Regions from separate parts of the Mesorhizobium sp. M1307 genome, predicted to be linked through region 2. Evidence: riboswitches for the same ligand, from Rfam matches in the RefSeq annotation. Region 2 holds a riboswitch; each other region holds the start of a gene.
The links. A riboswitch is a leader RNA that binds a small molecule or an ion and turns the genes downstream of it on or off. The one in region 2 is predicted to bind cobalamin.

Region 1 (4,680 bases), on a different contig from region 2:
AACAAAAAACCCACCATGCGGCGGGTCGTTGGAGCCAATCAGCACCATACCGAAGTTACTAGCATAGCTGCCGGCACAAAGCAAGAACAAAATAGGGCGCCTTCAGCCTTGAAGGTTCGCAGCTTAGTTCCAGCTTGGGTTTCTCGCCCCACGAAAGTGGGGAGAGGTGGCTCGGCGAAGCCGAGACGGAGAGGGGAACCGCGCTCTACGAAAGCCCCCTCTCCGGCCGCTTCGCGGCCACCTCTCCCCCGCTTCGCGGCGGGCGAGGAACCCAAATCTTGAGAGGTCGAGACACCGCGCCTCTGCCTCCCCAGCAACCCCCTCAGAACTCGATCCCCTGCTGCGCCTTCACGCCGGCGGAGAAGTGGTGCTTGGTCACGCCCATCTCGGTGACCAGATCGGCCGCCTCGACCAATACCGGTTTGGCGTTGCGGCCGGTGACGACGACATGCAGGCCTTCGCGACGCGCCTTCAACGCCGCGACCACCTTTTCGAGATCGAGGTAGTCGTAGCGCAGCGCGATGTTCAGCTCGTCGAGCACCACGAGGCTGATCGACGGCTCGGCCATCAGCTCGAGCGCCTTCGCCCAGGCGGCCTCGGCCGCCGCGATATCGCGTTTCAGGTCCTGCGTTTCCCAGGTAAAGCCCTCGCCCATGGCGTGCCAGACGACGCGATCGCCAAAACTAGCAAACGCGTCCTTCTCGCCGGTGTGCCACTTGCCCTTGATGAACTGGACGACGCCGACGCGCTTGCCATAGCCGAGCATCCTGAGCGCCAGCCCAAAGGCGGCCGTGGTCTTGCCCTTGCCCGGTCCGGTGTTGACGATCAGCAGCCCCTTCTCGACCGTCTTGGCCGCGACCTCGGCGTCCTGCACCGCCTTGCGCTTGGCCATCTTGGCGCGGTGGCGTTCCTCGTCCCCCTGTTCAATGGTCTTGAGATCGATAATATCAGCCATGTCATTTCACCTTGAGCGGCAGCCCCGCCACCATCAAAAGCACGGTGCTGGCAACAGCCGCGACATCCTGATTCAACCGACCGGCGGCGTCGCGAAACCGTCTTGCCAGCGCATTGTCCGGCACGATGCCCTGGCCGACCTCGTTGGACACCACGAACCACGGCCCACGCGGCCGCGACAACACATCGGCCAGCCTCCGGCATTCGGCCTCGACATCATGGTCGGCCAGCATATGGTTGGTCAGCCACAGCGTCAGGCAGTCGATCAGCACCGGCTGGCCGTCAGGCAGCGCTCCGATCGCGCCGGCAAGGTCGAGCGGCGCATCGATGGTCGTCCAGCCGGCGCCGCGCCGCGAGCGGTGCAGCGCGATGCGCTGGCGCATCTCCTCGTCATAGGCTTGCGCGGTGGCAATATAGCTCCACGGCGCCGGACAGGCCGTTACCAGCCTCTCGGCATGCGCGCTCTTTCCGGTCCGCCCACCGCCGATGACCAGGGTCAGTGCCCCGGCAGCGCGGTCAGGCAAAGCTGTCGCGCAGGCTGGTCGCCGTGCCCGTGAAGCGTCCGCGCACCACGCCGACGACCGCGCCGAGCACCAGCCAGAACACCAGATTGGTCAGCGTCACCGCCACCACGAACTGGTGGTGCAGGCCTTCCGGGATCGCCGTTTCGAAGCTATCGGGCTGCGGCGCGCCGACGATATGCGGCGCAACGATCAACGCCACGGCAAGAGCCACCAGCGGCAGCGATCTGCGGAAGACGATAAGGCCGAGACCGGCCGCTGTCGCCAGCACTGTTGCCCACCACCAGATCTGGCGTTGGACAAGGTCGGCCGCCGGCATCGCCGGCAGTTCCGGCGGCAGGCCGAGGCCCGGCGCCAGCGTGAACGCGGCAAAGCCGGCCAGCCCCCAGAACAGGCCCTGGCGCCAATTGCCGATGCCGCCGGCGAATTCCGAAACCGCAACCAGGACCAGCGCAAAGCCGATGCCGGTGACGATATTGGCAACGACGCTGAAGCCGAAGCGTTCGAAAACGTCCGCCGGCGCCCAGCCTTCGTCTTCCGCCGGAGCCATTGCTTCAGCCGGTGCCGGCGCGGCGCTGCTCATAGCCGTCGTGCCTGCGGCGTTTTCGGCCGGTGCCGCAGGTGCCGCGGCATGGTCATGGCCGCCGCCGGCCTGTTCGTAGACTTCCGCCTTTAGGATGAGCGGCACCGTGGCATAGGCTTGCATGCAGGCGAGAGCCACGCCGGCCACAAGCCCTGCGATCGCCGCGATGAACACGACGTTGCGAAACAGTGTCATGATGTCAGCCCCTTGTTAGTGGCAGGGAAAGCCCATCGAATGGCGATAGTCGTGCGCGGCATTGTGGACCGCATCGATATGCGAGAAGCCGACAAAGCCCATGACGAAAATGCCGAGGAATGCAGCAAGCGCCAGTTGCATGAGACGCGACTGCGAGGAGGCGGAAGCGCCGAGCGAAACGGAAGCGGTATTCATGTCTTGTCCTTTCGCCCTCCACCCGAGGGCATAGAAGTCAGTTTCCTGTCGCCGGCAGGTCTCCTGGCTCGCGGATCAGCGCCCTTCCCCACCTTCCCGAAGGCGAACCTTCAGTGGCATATGGAGAGGACTACCGCACACAGTTGCGGGGGCAGCCACGGCATTGGGCAAACAACTTGCCCTCACCGCATTCCCTCTTGGTTCCAAACGGAACCGACGACATCAGCGACTATAGGCAGAATCGCCGCGCCCGGCAAACCAAATTCCGCCGGATCGTGTGGCGAATGCGCCGCCTCGCCAAGCCGGTCGGCCGGCGCCGCGATTGACAATTTTCGCAGCCGGGTGTCGGCTGGCGGATGGGGAGGAAGCTGGCATGCAACCCAGCCCGAATGAGCGCGGTCCCTACAACGGCCTGATGCGGGCCGAGCCGACGCTGCCGTCATCAGCCTGTTGGGACATCGCGGCCTATCAGCGCGATCTCGAGGCCATCTGGTATCGCAACTGGCTGCTCGTCTGCCGCGAGGCGAAGCGCTCGCCGATCCGGCCGCGGATATCGACAACATCGTCGCCTTCGGTACCCAGGTGCTGGAGGAGGATGCTGTTATCTGCGAGGTCAACCAGATGGGCCTGCGCTCGATGCGCCACAAGGCCGGCGTACTGATGCCCGAGGAATACGACTTGCACCGCTTCCACAACTGGGTGCGCGAGCGCCATGCGGCGCTCGCACATCAAAGCGATTTGGGCAGATAGCGCCAGGTGACGAAGCCGCAGGCCGCCGCCAGCAGGCCGAGTGTCGCGAAAACCGCGCCCAGTCCGAAAAACGCCAGCACGCCGGCCAAAGGCTTTCCGGCTCTGGCCTAAAGCAGCTCTGATGCCGACCGGTACCAACGCGACGCAAGGCCCTGCTTCTTTTGACGGTGGCAACCGTGATAGTCGTCTTGCCGGGGCTGAACCAGGACAGCGAGACCATGAGCATCGACACGCCGAGCGCAGCCGTTCAGGATCAACCGAAGTCGAAGCGCATCGCCGCTATCGACATTGCACGCGGCATCGCTTTGCTTGCCATGGCGAGCTATCATTTCACCTGGGACCTCGAATTCTTCGGCTACACCGATCCCGGCCTCACCGCCTTCGGCTGGTGGAAAATCTACGCGCGCTGCATCGCCTCGAGCTTCCTGTTCCTGGTCGGCATCAGCCTCTATCTCGCCCATGGCAAGAAAATCCGCTGGACCGGCTTCTGGAAGCGCTTCGCCACGGTTGCCGGCGCAGCGCTCGCAATATCGCTGGTCACCCGCATCGCCACGCCCGACGGCTTCATCTTCTTCGGCATATTGCACGAGATCGCGCTCGCCAGCCTGCTCGGCCTGGCGTTCCTGCGCCTGCCGGCGCTACTGACGCTTGCCGTGGCGGCCCTCGCCATTGCCGCGCCTTTCTACCTGCGATCTGAGCTTTTCGATCATCCGGCTTTGTGGTGGGTCGGCCTGTCGGCGACCAACCCGCGCTCCAACGACTACGTTCCACTGCTGCCCTGGTTCGGCGCCGTACTTGCCGGCATCGCGGTTACCAAGCTCGCCGCCACCTCCGGCGCGCTGACGCGGCTGTCGGCCTTGGCGCCTGGCCGCTGGGCAAATCCGCTGGTCTTCATCGGCCGGCACAGCCTTGCCTTCTATTTGATCCATCAGCCGGTGCTGATCGGCTCGGTCTGGCTGTTTTCGCAATTCATGCCGGCGCAGGCCGAAACCAGGGAGGTGCGTTTTCTGAAATCCTGCCAGATATCCTGCGAGCAGGCACGCGACACCGAGTTCTGCTCCAGCTATTGTGCCTGCATGCTGGACACTCTCCAGGGCGAAGCCTCGCTTGACCGGCTCTACAGCAACGACCAGTCCCCGGAGTGGAAGGCGCATATTGGCGAGCTCGCCGGCACCTGCACCGCCCAAACCGAGGCGGCGGAACCGGGAACGCGCTAATCGAGGGAGGACAATAATGAGCGACAGTCACCCGAAACCCGTGCAGCAAAATCCTGGGCAGCCGAAGCTGGGGCACATCCCATGGCCGCCGCTGATCTATGTCGCCGCCATCATCGTCAGCGTCGCGCTAGGGCTGTTCTACCCGCTGCCGTGGATCGGCGATCTTCTCGGCGACATCCTGTTCGCCGCCGGCCTTGTGGGGTTGGTGGCGGTTGCCGCGCTCTGGTTCACGGCAATCCGCACCATGATCCGCGCCAAGACGACG
Region 2 (4,680 bases):
TGGCGGCGGGAAGCTGGCTTTGGGGCGAACTGGCGGATGTCCAAGGTGTTTCGGGAGCCTTGCTCGTCCGCCAGCTGGTTCTTGTCATTGGGGGACTGATGGGCATCCTTCTGCGTCAGCCGGATTTTGAAACGCTCAATCTGGATCCGACCAACAAGTTCAGCGAACCGACGCTGCAACTTGACCTGCGGCCACGAAGCGGTCCGATCATGGTGATGATCGACTATCGTGTCGATCAGAGAGATCCAGACTCGCCCACAATAATTATCTGAATTTCAGCAGTAATTTTTGATCGCCCATTCGTGCTGTGTACCAGCCCTGTGTCTTGCGCAAGTGGTCACGAACGGCTGCGGGAGCCTCGAAGACGCCCTAAAAACACATGCTGCGATTTTTGAACACGCTTGACGTGTTAGATTAATTCATCCACAATGCGTGTGTTGAACACGCGAGGTGAGTTATGAACATGAAAGAGCTTAGGGTTCGACTGGGCATGACTCAAAAAGATTTGGCAGAGCAGATGGCAACGACGCAACAGACTGTGGCCCGTTGGGAAACAGGCAAAACGCAGTTGAACGTCGAGCAGATCAAGGACCTTTGTCTCACGTTGAAATGCACGGTCGAGGAGCTGCTGGGCTGGAAGATTGATGTCGAGGAGTGGCGCACGAGCCCGTTTGCAATTGCCGATGCCGAAACGCGATACGGCACGCTCAGGATCAAGACGACTGTTGGCAGCCGGCAATATCCTATCGATGAAAAGGCGCGTGAATCGATTTTACGTCAGTTGAAGGAACTTCATAATCTTCGTAGAAATAACACAAGCAGGCCATGGCTGTATTGTTGGAGCCTTGACAACAAAATACTCTTGATAAATCCGCAATATGTCCGCACCATTGAGCTTATCGGTGAAGATGTAGAGGAGATGCCAGATTATTATCATCCAGAAATCTATCGGGCTTTGGATGACTGGGATAAGGGTGAGGTTTCAGGAAAGCTGAAGAAAGAATGCGATGCCATCATCGCAGAGATGGGTGATCAGGAAGCCGTGCGCATGGCCTCCTATGTTCGCGTCACATATGACGACGGAGAAGATGAGTGGAACTTCTTGGATGAAGAAACCGCTACGACTTTCTTCGGATTGGAAGCTGCGACCTTTGACGTTCCCCAGTGTAGTTTCGCCGAAGTGGAGGAAGAAGGTTACTACCGAGCGCGATACGCCAACCTTGATCGCGTCGCGGTGATGGAGGTTCCAAGCGACCGTTATCACAGATTGACCGCGCCCGAGGAAGCTTAGAACCATCCACGAAGGGCGCATGTTACATCGTGGTGCGTTTTCAGTACGAGATGACGTTAAGCGTAGGTAGTGGCAGGTAAGAGTGCTCGACCAGAAGCTCAACTGCCTCCTCAATATCGCTGCCGATGTGCCGCAGGACACGTCCACGGGAGCGTGGATAGGCGTGAAGTTCCTGCACTCCACGGTCCGCTCTCCCATCGTCGGTATGTGCCCGACGCCATCTTGTGGACGAGCTTGGCCGCCTGCACCCGGTTGTATTCCGGCTTGCGGTCCGCCTGGGGGTCCGCCGCGATGGCTATCTCCATGTCAATCGGCGCCGAACTTTGACTGCCCGCTGCTTTTGATGATTTGGCGAGGTCCCGCGCATAATCACTCTTGGTCTTCTCCTTGAGGCCCTGTGTCGCGAACTTGTGGTCCAGCAGGGCAAACAGGTCCAAGTCCCCTTCCGCCTGTGGCGCTGGCTTGTCCTCACCGCCCTCGGCTTCCCAATTGGGGACCGCTTCTGCGCGCTCCACCGTGGCGATTGTCCGCCCAAGACGCATCACAAGATCGAACGCCAAACCGTGCGCGTGCACGACGATTTGCCGCCCAGGCCTCATTTGGAGAGGACTTGAGCTGGCCCGGTGGTTTGAGCCGGGTTACCTTGAGCCGGTGGGCTGCGAACAAGCAGTTCGAGACATTGGCCTCGATCACTTCGCAACACGCCGCTGCGCCTGGCCTCGGTGTGCTCCCCCCGAAATCGTTGTGTCATATCACCGAGGGCATCACGGCCAACAGCTTCCACATGGGCAACAGCCTCGCCATTGAGCCGAATATGGTCGCGAGCAGATCACCAACGAAGCGGTCGGAACCTCGGAGCCGAAGTTCGACGCCGAGGTGGTTCGCATGATGCGCTAAGCAGCACCACGGCGCTTGCCGGTATGTTTGCTGCCAGCAGCCGACGAACTCCTATCCTCCTGGACCGCTGTGCGTTATTGCTTTGATTTACCGGCCGCTCAAGGCTTCCATAGTTTCGCTTTCAAGGCGACCTTTGGCAACATGCCAACGGAAATTTAACATAACGACATAAACATTTCTTTATGCGGCGTTGACAAAGAAGCGAACTGCTGTAATTGTCTCCCGCGTCGTGGTTCTCCGTACGGCGCTGCCGCAGCGGAGCTAAGAGGGAAGCCGGTGCGATGCCGGCGCTGCCCCCGCAACTGTTAGCGGCGAGCCAACCCCACTCATGTCACTGAGGCGAATAGCCTTGGGAAGACGGGTAGAGGCTATGACCCCGCGAGCCAGGAGACCTGCCACGGCGAATTACGTCCACGGGCGGGGTGTCTCGGTGGCCGCTGCAGCCTGGCGTTCGTGCCGGCCTGCTAGCGCCTTCCTTGTCACCGACGCCCCAACCATCGGGGTCTGGCATGACTGTCTCTCAGCAAATTCCTGTAGCAACGCTCGGCGTGCCCCGCTTCGGTCGTCGGCGAGAACTGAAATTCGCGCTTGAAAGCTACTGGTCCGGAAAATCGTCCGCTGCCGACCTTCTCACGACCGCGAAGGCGCTCCGTGCCGCTAGCTGGGAGGAGCAGCACGATCGCGGCGTGTCGAAAATCCCGTCGAACGACTTCTCGCTCTACGACCATGTGCTCGACACCGCAGCCATGGTCGGCGCCGTTCCATCCCGTTACGGCTGGAATAGCGGCGAGGTTCCACTTGACATCTACTTCGCAATGGCGCGGGGCAACCAGGGTCAGACGGAGGATTGTCGACACGCTGGTCACCAGCAGGCGGCTCATCGGTCTGATGTAACCGCGATGGAAATGACCAAGTGGTTTGACACCAACTATCACTACATTGTGCCGGAACTCAACGATGATCAGACGTTCGCCCTCTCGTCGACGAAACCGGTCGATTACTTCATCGAGGCTAAAGCTCTCGGCGTTCACACACGCCCAGTCATCCTTGGACCGATCACCTTCCTCAAGCTGGCGAAATCGCCTGCCGAAGGATTCGATCCCATCGCGCTCCTGCCGCGGCTGCTGCCCGTCTACGAGCAACTCCTGCAGAGGCTGAAGCTGTCTGGAGCCGACTGGGTGCAGATCGATGAGCCAGCGCTTGTCCTCGATCTGAACCCGAACGAACGAGCTGCGTTCGAATTCGCCTATGGCCAGCTGTCGAAAGCCGCGCCCGAGCTGAAGATCATGCTGGCTACCTATTTCGGGCCGCTGGGAGACAATCTCGAAACCGCGGTTTCTCTGCCCCTGGCCGGGCTGCATATTGATCTCGTGCGCGCTCCCGAGCAGCTGGAAACGGTGGGTCGGCTCGCACCGAAGGATCTGGTGCTCTCGCTTGGCTTGATCGATGGCCGCAACGTCTGGCGTGCGAACCTGCCCGCCATTCTCGACCGCATCAAACCGATCGTCGCCGGCTGGCCCTTGGACCGCGTCGAGATCGCGCCTTCTTGCTCGATGCTGCATGTGCCGATCGACCTCCGCATGGAGACGGAACTCGACGCGGACATCAGGTCGTGGCTCGCCTTCGCGGCCCAGAAGACCGACGAGTTGGTGTTGCTTGCCCGGGCCCTGTCCCAAGGCAGGGATGCGGTGGCAGGCGCGTTGAAAGCGTCTGCCGAGGCTGCCGCCACTCGCGTGACATCCACGAAGATCCATGACCCGCTGGTTGAGGGGCGGATCGCCAGCATTGACGACAGCATGAAGCGACGAGAGAGCGCTTTTGCCGAGCGCTCCAGAGTCCAGGCCGGCACGCTCGGGCTGCCGCCGTTCCCGACGACGACCATCGGGTCCTTCCCGCAGACGCCGCAGGTACGCAGGGCGCGGGCCGCTCATGCGAAGGGCCAGCTGAGCTATGTCGACTACGAGACCTTCCTGAAGAAGGAGATCGAGGCTGCAATTCGCTGGCAGGAAGAGATCGGGCTGGACGTGCTGGTGCACGGTGAGTTCGAACGAAACGACATGGTACAGCATTTCGGCGAGCAGCTGTCCGGCTTCGCCTTCACCCAGCATGCCTGGGTGCAGAGCTATGGGTCGCGTTACGTGCGCCCCCCCATCATCTTCGGCGACGTATCGAGGCCCAATCCGATGACGCTGCGCTGGTGGCAGTTCGCCCAGTCGCTTACGGAAAACCCTGTGAAGGGAATGCTCACAGGCCCAGTGACCATTCTCAACTGGTCATTTGTCCGCGACGACGTACCCCGCTCCGAAGCATGCCGCCAGATCGCGCTCGCCATCCGCGACGAAGTGACGGATCTCGAATGGTCCGGCGCAAGGATGATCCAGATCGATGAGGCCGCGTTTCGCGAAGGATTGCCACTGCGCCAGTCTGATTGGAACGACTATCTCGACTGGGCTGTCGAATGCTTCCGGATCGCTTCAACGGGTGTAAAGGAC
Region 3 (4,680 bases), on a different contig from region 2:
AGTGCGCGACGTTTTGTGTAGGCGCGCTTCGGAGAGGACCCCACCCCCGGCCTGCGGCCGGACCCTCCCCTCGAGGGGGAGGGGGACGCCGCGTTCTACGACCCCCAGTCCCGGCTCGTAAAATCCCGCCTTTGGCACGCTAACAGGTTCGGCTACCGCCGCACCCGATCCAGCGAGACTTGCCAGCCTCTGCACCAGCGCCGTCATATTCGCCGGTCCACCCTCGCGGAAATAGCCAAGCAGGCCGTCCAACTCCTCGCGCGGCAGCGTCGAGCCTTCGATCAGCCGCAAATCCTCGTCGTGGCTCTCGCCCGGCAGCAGCGCCAGCTTGATACCGCGATTTCGCGCGATAACGGCGAGCTGGTCGCAGCCATAGCGCCACCACTCGTAGCCGCCGAGGATGCGGACCAGAATGACCTTGGCGTGGCGGGCGACACTGTCAATCCACAGGTCGACGGACATCGGATGGCGCAGGTCGCGCAAGGCGGCGAGCCGCATCGACGGCAGGCGGTGCGCATCTGCCTTCCACGCCGCCGCCAGCCCGGCCAGGTCGCTGTCGGTGAAGGACAGCGCCACGACATCCGCAGGCGTTTGCCTGAGATCGACAGGCTCGGCGAGATCGTCGAGCGAGGCGGATGTGGTGGTGAGGATGTGCATCGCGGCTCGTACCTGGGGTCAGCCGGCGAGGATACGCTCGATGGCCGGGCGGTTCAGCCCTTTCAGGCCGATGACGACTAGGCGCGAGCGGCGGTCGTCTTCAGCGGTCCAGGCGCGGTCGTAATAGTGGTTGACGCGCGGACCGACGGCCTGCAGCAGGAGCCGCATCGGCTTGCCGCCGACTTCGACGAAACCCTTGACGCGCAACACGTTTTCTTCCTCCGCCGCCGTGGCGACCCGTTGTGCGAGCTCGTCCGGGTTGGACACGGACGCGATGTCGATGACGAACGAGTCAAAATCGTCATGTTCGTGGTCGAGCTCGTCGTCGTGGTGGGTCTTGCGGTTCTCGATGTCGTCCTCGACGGCGAGGCCGAGGCCGAGCAGCACCGACGGGTCGACCTTGCCTTGCGAAGTCGGTACGATCTTCACCGCCCGCGCAACGTGCTTGCCGATGACGGCATTGGCACGGGCCGCGCCGGCTGCGTCCATCAGGTCGCTCTTCGACAGGATGATCAGGTCGGCGCAGGCGAGCTGGTCTTCGAACACTTCCTCGACCGGATCGTCATGGTCGAGCGTCTCGTCCTGCGCGCGCTGCGCCTGCAGGGCGTCCATGTCGTTGGCTACGCGGCCATCAGCCAGCGCCGGTCCGTCGACCACGGCAATGACGCCGTCCACCGTCACGCGGCTTTTCACCGACGGCCACTGGAAGGCCTGGACCAGCGGCTTGGGCAAAGCGAGGCCGGATGTCTCGATCAGGATGTGGTCGACCCTCGGCGTCAGCGACAGGATCTGGTCCAGCGCCGGGACGAAATCATCGGCGACGGTGCAGCAGATGCAACCATTGGCCAGCTCGACGATGTTTTCCTCGGGGCAGGTGTCGATGGCGCAGCCCTTCAGGATCTCGCCGTCGATGCCGATGTCGCCGAACTCGTTGACGATGATGGCCAGCCGCTTGCCTTTGGCGTTTTCGAGCAAATGGCGGATCAATGTCGTCTTGCCGGCGCCGAGAAATCCGGTGACCACGGTGCAGGGAACGCGCGAAAGGGAGGCAGCGGTCATATCAAGTCCTTCAGAAGGTCAAGGGGAGGGATGCGGGCAACGAGGCCGCGCTTTAGGCAATCGGGACGGCCGCGCCATGGAATGAGCCCATCCGTCGAGGTGGCGAACAGCTTTGCCCCGGTGACGAGATCGGCGCCGCTGGTCGTGGTCAGATCACCGAAGACGTAGCTCCAGCAGCCGTCGCGCAGCATGGCCGCGCTGAGCCGGCGCTTGCAATTGCCGAGGCATTCGACGGTGCGGATTTTGATGTTTTCGCTGGAAGCGGCGCGGCGCGTGTCCTCTGCGAGCAGTTCGCCGGCGCGCGGATGAGCGTCCGAACCGGTCTCGTCACGGCAGGACGAGCAGACGATGACGGTAACGCCGGCCGGGGAATCACCATGGCCGGACAATAAATCCGCTGTCTCAGCCGGAAAACTGCTGTCGCGTTCCAAATCAGGCTCCTTGCCCGGAAAACCCGCCAGGCGATCGGATTCTTATGTCCTAGACGGCAGGTCTCCTGGCTCGCGGGTCATCGCCTGGGTGCCGCCTTCCCGGGAATATCCCAGTGGTTTTCGGCCGAGGCTCGTCGCTTACAGTTGCGGGGACAGCCGCGGATTTGAAATCGAGATTTCGCACCGCATTCCCTCTTGGCCCCTGCCGTTGCGGGCAGGGGACCGTCTGGAACGGATTTAGGCTTGTGGAGGCAGTCGTGTCAACGCACGTCTATGCCGCGGCGATATCCGCGAGCGGCCGGCCGAGGTCGCCGGCAGCGGTCACCTCGATGCGTTCCAGGCCGAGCCAGCCCTGCATCTGCTTCAATTCTTCGAAAAGCTCGGCAGCGGTTTGTGGCGGGGCGCCGGGCTCCGCATAGGCGGCATGGACGCGCAATACGCCGGCCGGACGGTCGGCCCTGAGGTCGACGCGCCCGACGATGCTGTCGCCGAGCAGGAATGGCAGCACATAATAGCCATACCGGCGCTTTTCGGCCGGCGTGTAGATCTCGATGCGGTAGTGGAAGTCGAACAAGCGCTCGGTGCGCGACCGCTCGAAGACGACGGGATCGAACGGCGCGAGCAAGGCGCGCGCCTCGATCCTGCGCGGCAAACGGGCGTCGTTGTGGAGATAGGCTGTTTTGCTCCAGCCTTCGACGCTCACCGGCAACAGGTCGCCGGCCTCGACCAACTCCTCGATGCGGCCCTTGATGTCGGCGGGCGAGAGGCGGAAATAGTCGCGCAGGTCGCCTGCCGTGGCGATGCCGTGGGCGCGGGCCGAGATGCGCAGCAATTCGCGGTGAGCATCCTCGGGACAGGGAACCGGTAGCGCGAGTACCGCCGGCGGCAGCACGCGCTCCGGCAGATCGTAGAACCGCTCGAAGCCGCGGCGATGCGCCGTGGTGATGCGGCCGGCCCAGAACAGCCACTCGAAGGCATGCTTGGCATGGCTCCAGCCCCACCAGCCGCCCGAACCCTTCTGGCCTTCGAAAGCCGACGCCGCGATCGGGCCTCGTTCGGCGACCTCGCGATAGATGTCTTCGATATAGGCGGCGTGCTCGCGGCCCCATTTGGCCAGTCCGCTGTACATTTCGTCGCCGCGTTCGGCCCGCTGCATGCGCCAGCGCATCAGCGGATAGGTCTCGACCGGCAAGAACGAGGCTTCATGCGCCCAATACTCGAAGACCATGCGCTTGCGCGTGACGGCGGCGTTGTCGAGCAACGCCAGCTTGTAAGGGCCAAGCCGCGAATAAAGCGGCATATAGTGGGCGCGCACCACGGCGCTGACGGAATCGATCTGCAGCAGGCCGGTACGGGCAAGCACGCGGGCCAGATGCCGGCGGTCAGGCGTGCCGGTGGGGCGCGGGTCATTGAATCCCTGTGCCGCCAGCGCAATGCGGCGGGCCATGGCAAGCGAGATTTTTTCCTTCATGAAGGCGGCATCCGGACGATTTTGGACAGAGAAAATGACCTGCGATTCCGTGCCATGCTAGCAGGGTTTTGGCGGCATCCATGTCAGGAGAGAAAAGTGGAGTAAAAAGTGAAGGAAATCAAACAGGAGCGGATCGGACCAGTTTTCCCGGATATGCCGTCCAGCACCGCGATTTGAACAAGGTTTGACTTGCTTCGTCGAAAGCGCTGCGCTAACCCTCGCCGCGTTGCAGCATAGAGCCCCCTTAAAACGGTTCAGTGGTTAAACTGTCACGCTTCCGCAAGTGGGTCCGGTGCTGTAATCAGAGTGGATTGGCCGCAACGGAAAGCTGCAGAATGAACGCATTGTTGAGTTCGTACCTGCCCATCGTCCTGTTCATCGGCGTGGCGCTGGTCGTCGGACTGGCGCTGCTCGCCGCACCCTTCCTGGTGGCCTATCGCAACCCCGATCCGGAAAAGCTTTCGGCCTATGAGTGCGGCTTCAACTCGTTCGACGACGCCCGCATGAAATTCGACATCCGCTTCTACCTGGTGTCGATCCTGTTCATCATCTTCGATCTGGAGGTGGCCTTCCTGTTTCCGTGGGCGGTGTCGTTCAGCCAGATCGGCATGCTCGGTTTCTGGTCGATGATGGTGTTTTTGGCGGTGCTGACCATCGGCTTTGCCTATGAATGGAAAAAAGGAGCGCTGGAATGGGATTGAACGACAGTTCCGGCACGCTCGTCGCGCCGAAGCCCAAGGGCCTCATCGACCCCAACACCGGCAGGACGGTCGGGTCCGACGATCCATTCTTCCTGGAGATCAACAACGAGCTCGCCGACAAGGGCTTTCTCGTCACCTCGACCGAGGCGCTGATCACCTGGGCGCGCAGCGGCTCGTTGATGTTCATGACCTTCGGTCTCGCCTGCTGCGCCGTCGAGATGATCCATACTTCGATGCCGCGCTATGACTCGGAGAGGTTCGGTGTCGCGCCGCGCGCGTCCCCGCGCCAGTCCGACATCATGATCGTCGCCGGCACGCTGACCAACAAGATGGCGCCGGCGCTGCGCAAGGTCTACGATCA

Region 1: another riboswitch for cobalamin. It lies ahead of NKH16_RS21845 (CbtB domain-containing protein); the one in region 2 lies ahead of metE (5-methyltetrahydropteroyltriglutamate--homocysteine S-methyltransferase).
Region 3: another riboswitch for cobalamin. It lies ahead of NKH16_RS27380 (DUF1636 family protein); the one in region 2 lies ahead of metE (5-methyltetrahydropteroyltriglutamate--homocysteine S-methyltransferase).

What each region holds. Positions count from the first base shown of each region.
Region 1 covers NZ_JAMYLR010000022.1:11,755-16,434, reverse strand. Annotated here, with positions in the region: gene cobO (cob(I)yrinic acid a,c-diamide adenosyltransferase) at 323-955, opposite strand; gene cobU (bifunctional adenosylcobinamide kinase/adenosylcobinamide-phosphate guanylyltransferase) at 957-1,478, opposite strand; gene NKH16_RS21850 (CbtA family protein) at 1,471-2,253, opposite strand; gene NKH16_RS21845 (CbtB domain-containing protein) at 2,269-2,448, opposite strand; cobalamin riboswitch at 2,485-2,681, opposite strand; gene NKH16_RS21840 (SRPBCC family protein) at 3,031-3,198, shown strand; gene NKH16_RS21835 (heparan-alpha-glucosaminide N-acetyltransferase) at 3,417-4,415, shown strand; gene NKH16_RS21830 (methyltransferase family protein) at 4,432-4,680, shown strand, end outside.
Region 2 covers NZ_JAMYLR010000029.1:35,924-40,603, reverse strand. Annotated here, with positions in the region: partial or broken gene NKH16_RS24810 (MFS transporter) at 1-272, shown strand, start outside; gene NKH16_RS24805 (helix-turn-helix transcriptional regulator) at 458-1,291, shown strand; gene NKH16_RS24800 (hypothetical protein) at 1,402-1,851, opposite strand; cobalamin riboswitch at 2,402-2,602, shown strand; gene metE (5-methyltetrahydropteroyltriglutamate--homocysteine S-methyltransferase) at 2,698-4,680, shown strand, end outside.
Region 3 covers NZ_JAMYLR010000037.1:31,742-36,421, reverse strand. Annotated here, with positions in the region: gene cobN (cobaltochelatase subunit CobN) at 1-657, opposite strand, end outside; gene cobW (cobalamin biosynthesis protein CobW) at 676-1,716, opposite strand; gene NKH16_RS27380 (DUF1636 family protein) at 1,713-2,147, opposite strand; cobalamin riboswitch at 2,186-2,389, opposite strand; gene NKH16_RS27375 (winged helix-turn-helix domain-containing protein) at 2,419-3,618, opposite strand; gene NKH16_RS27370 (NADH-quinone oxidoreductase subunit A) at 3,954-4,319, shown strand; gene NKH16_RS27365 (NuoB/complex I 20 kDa subunit family protein) at 4,310-4,680, shown strand, end outside.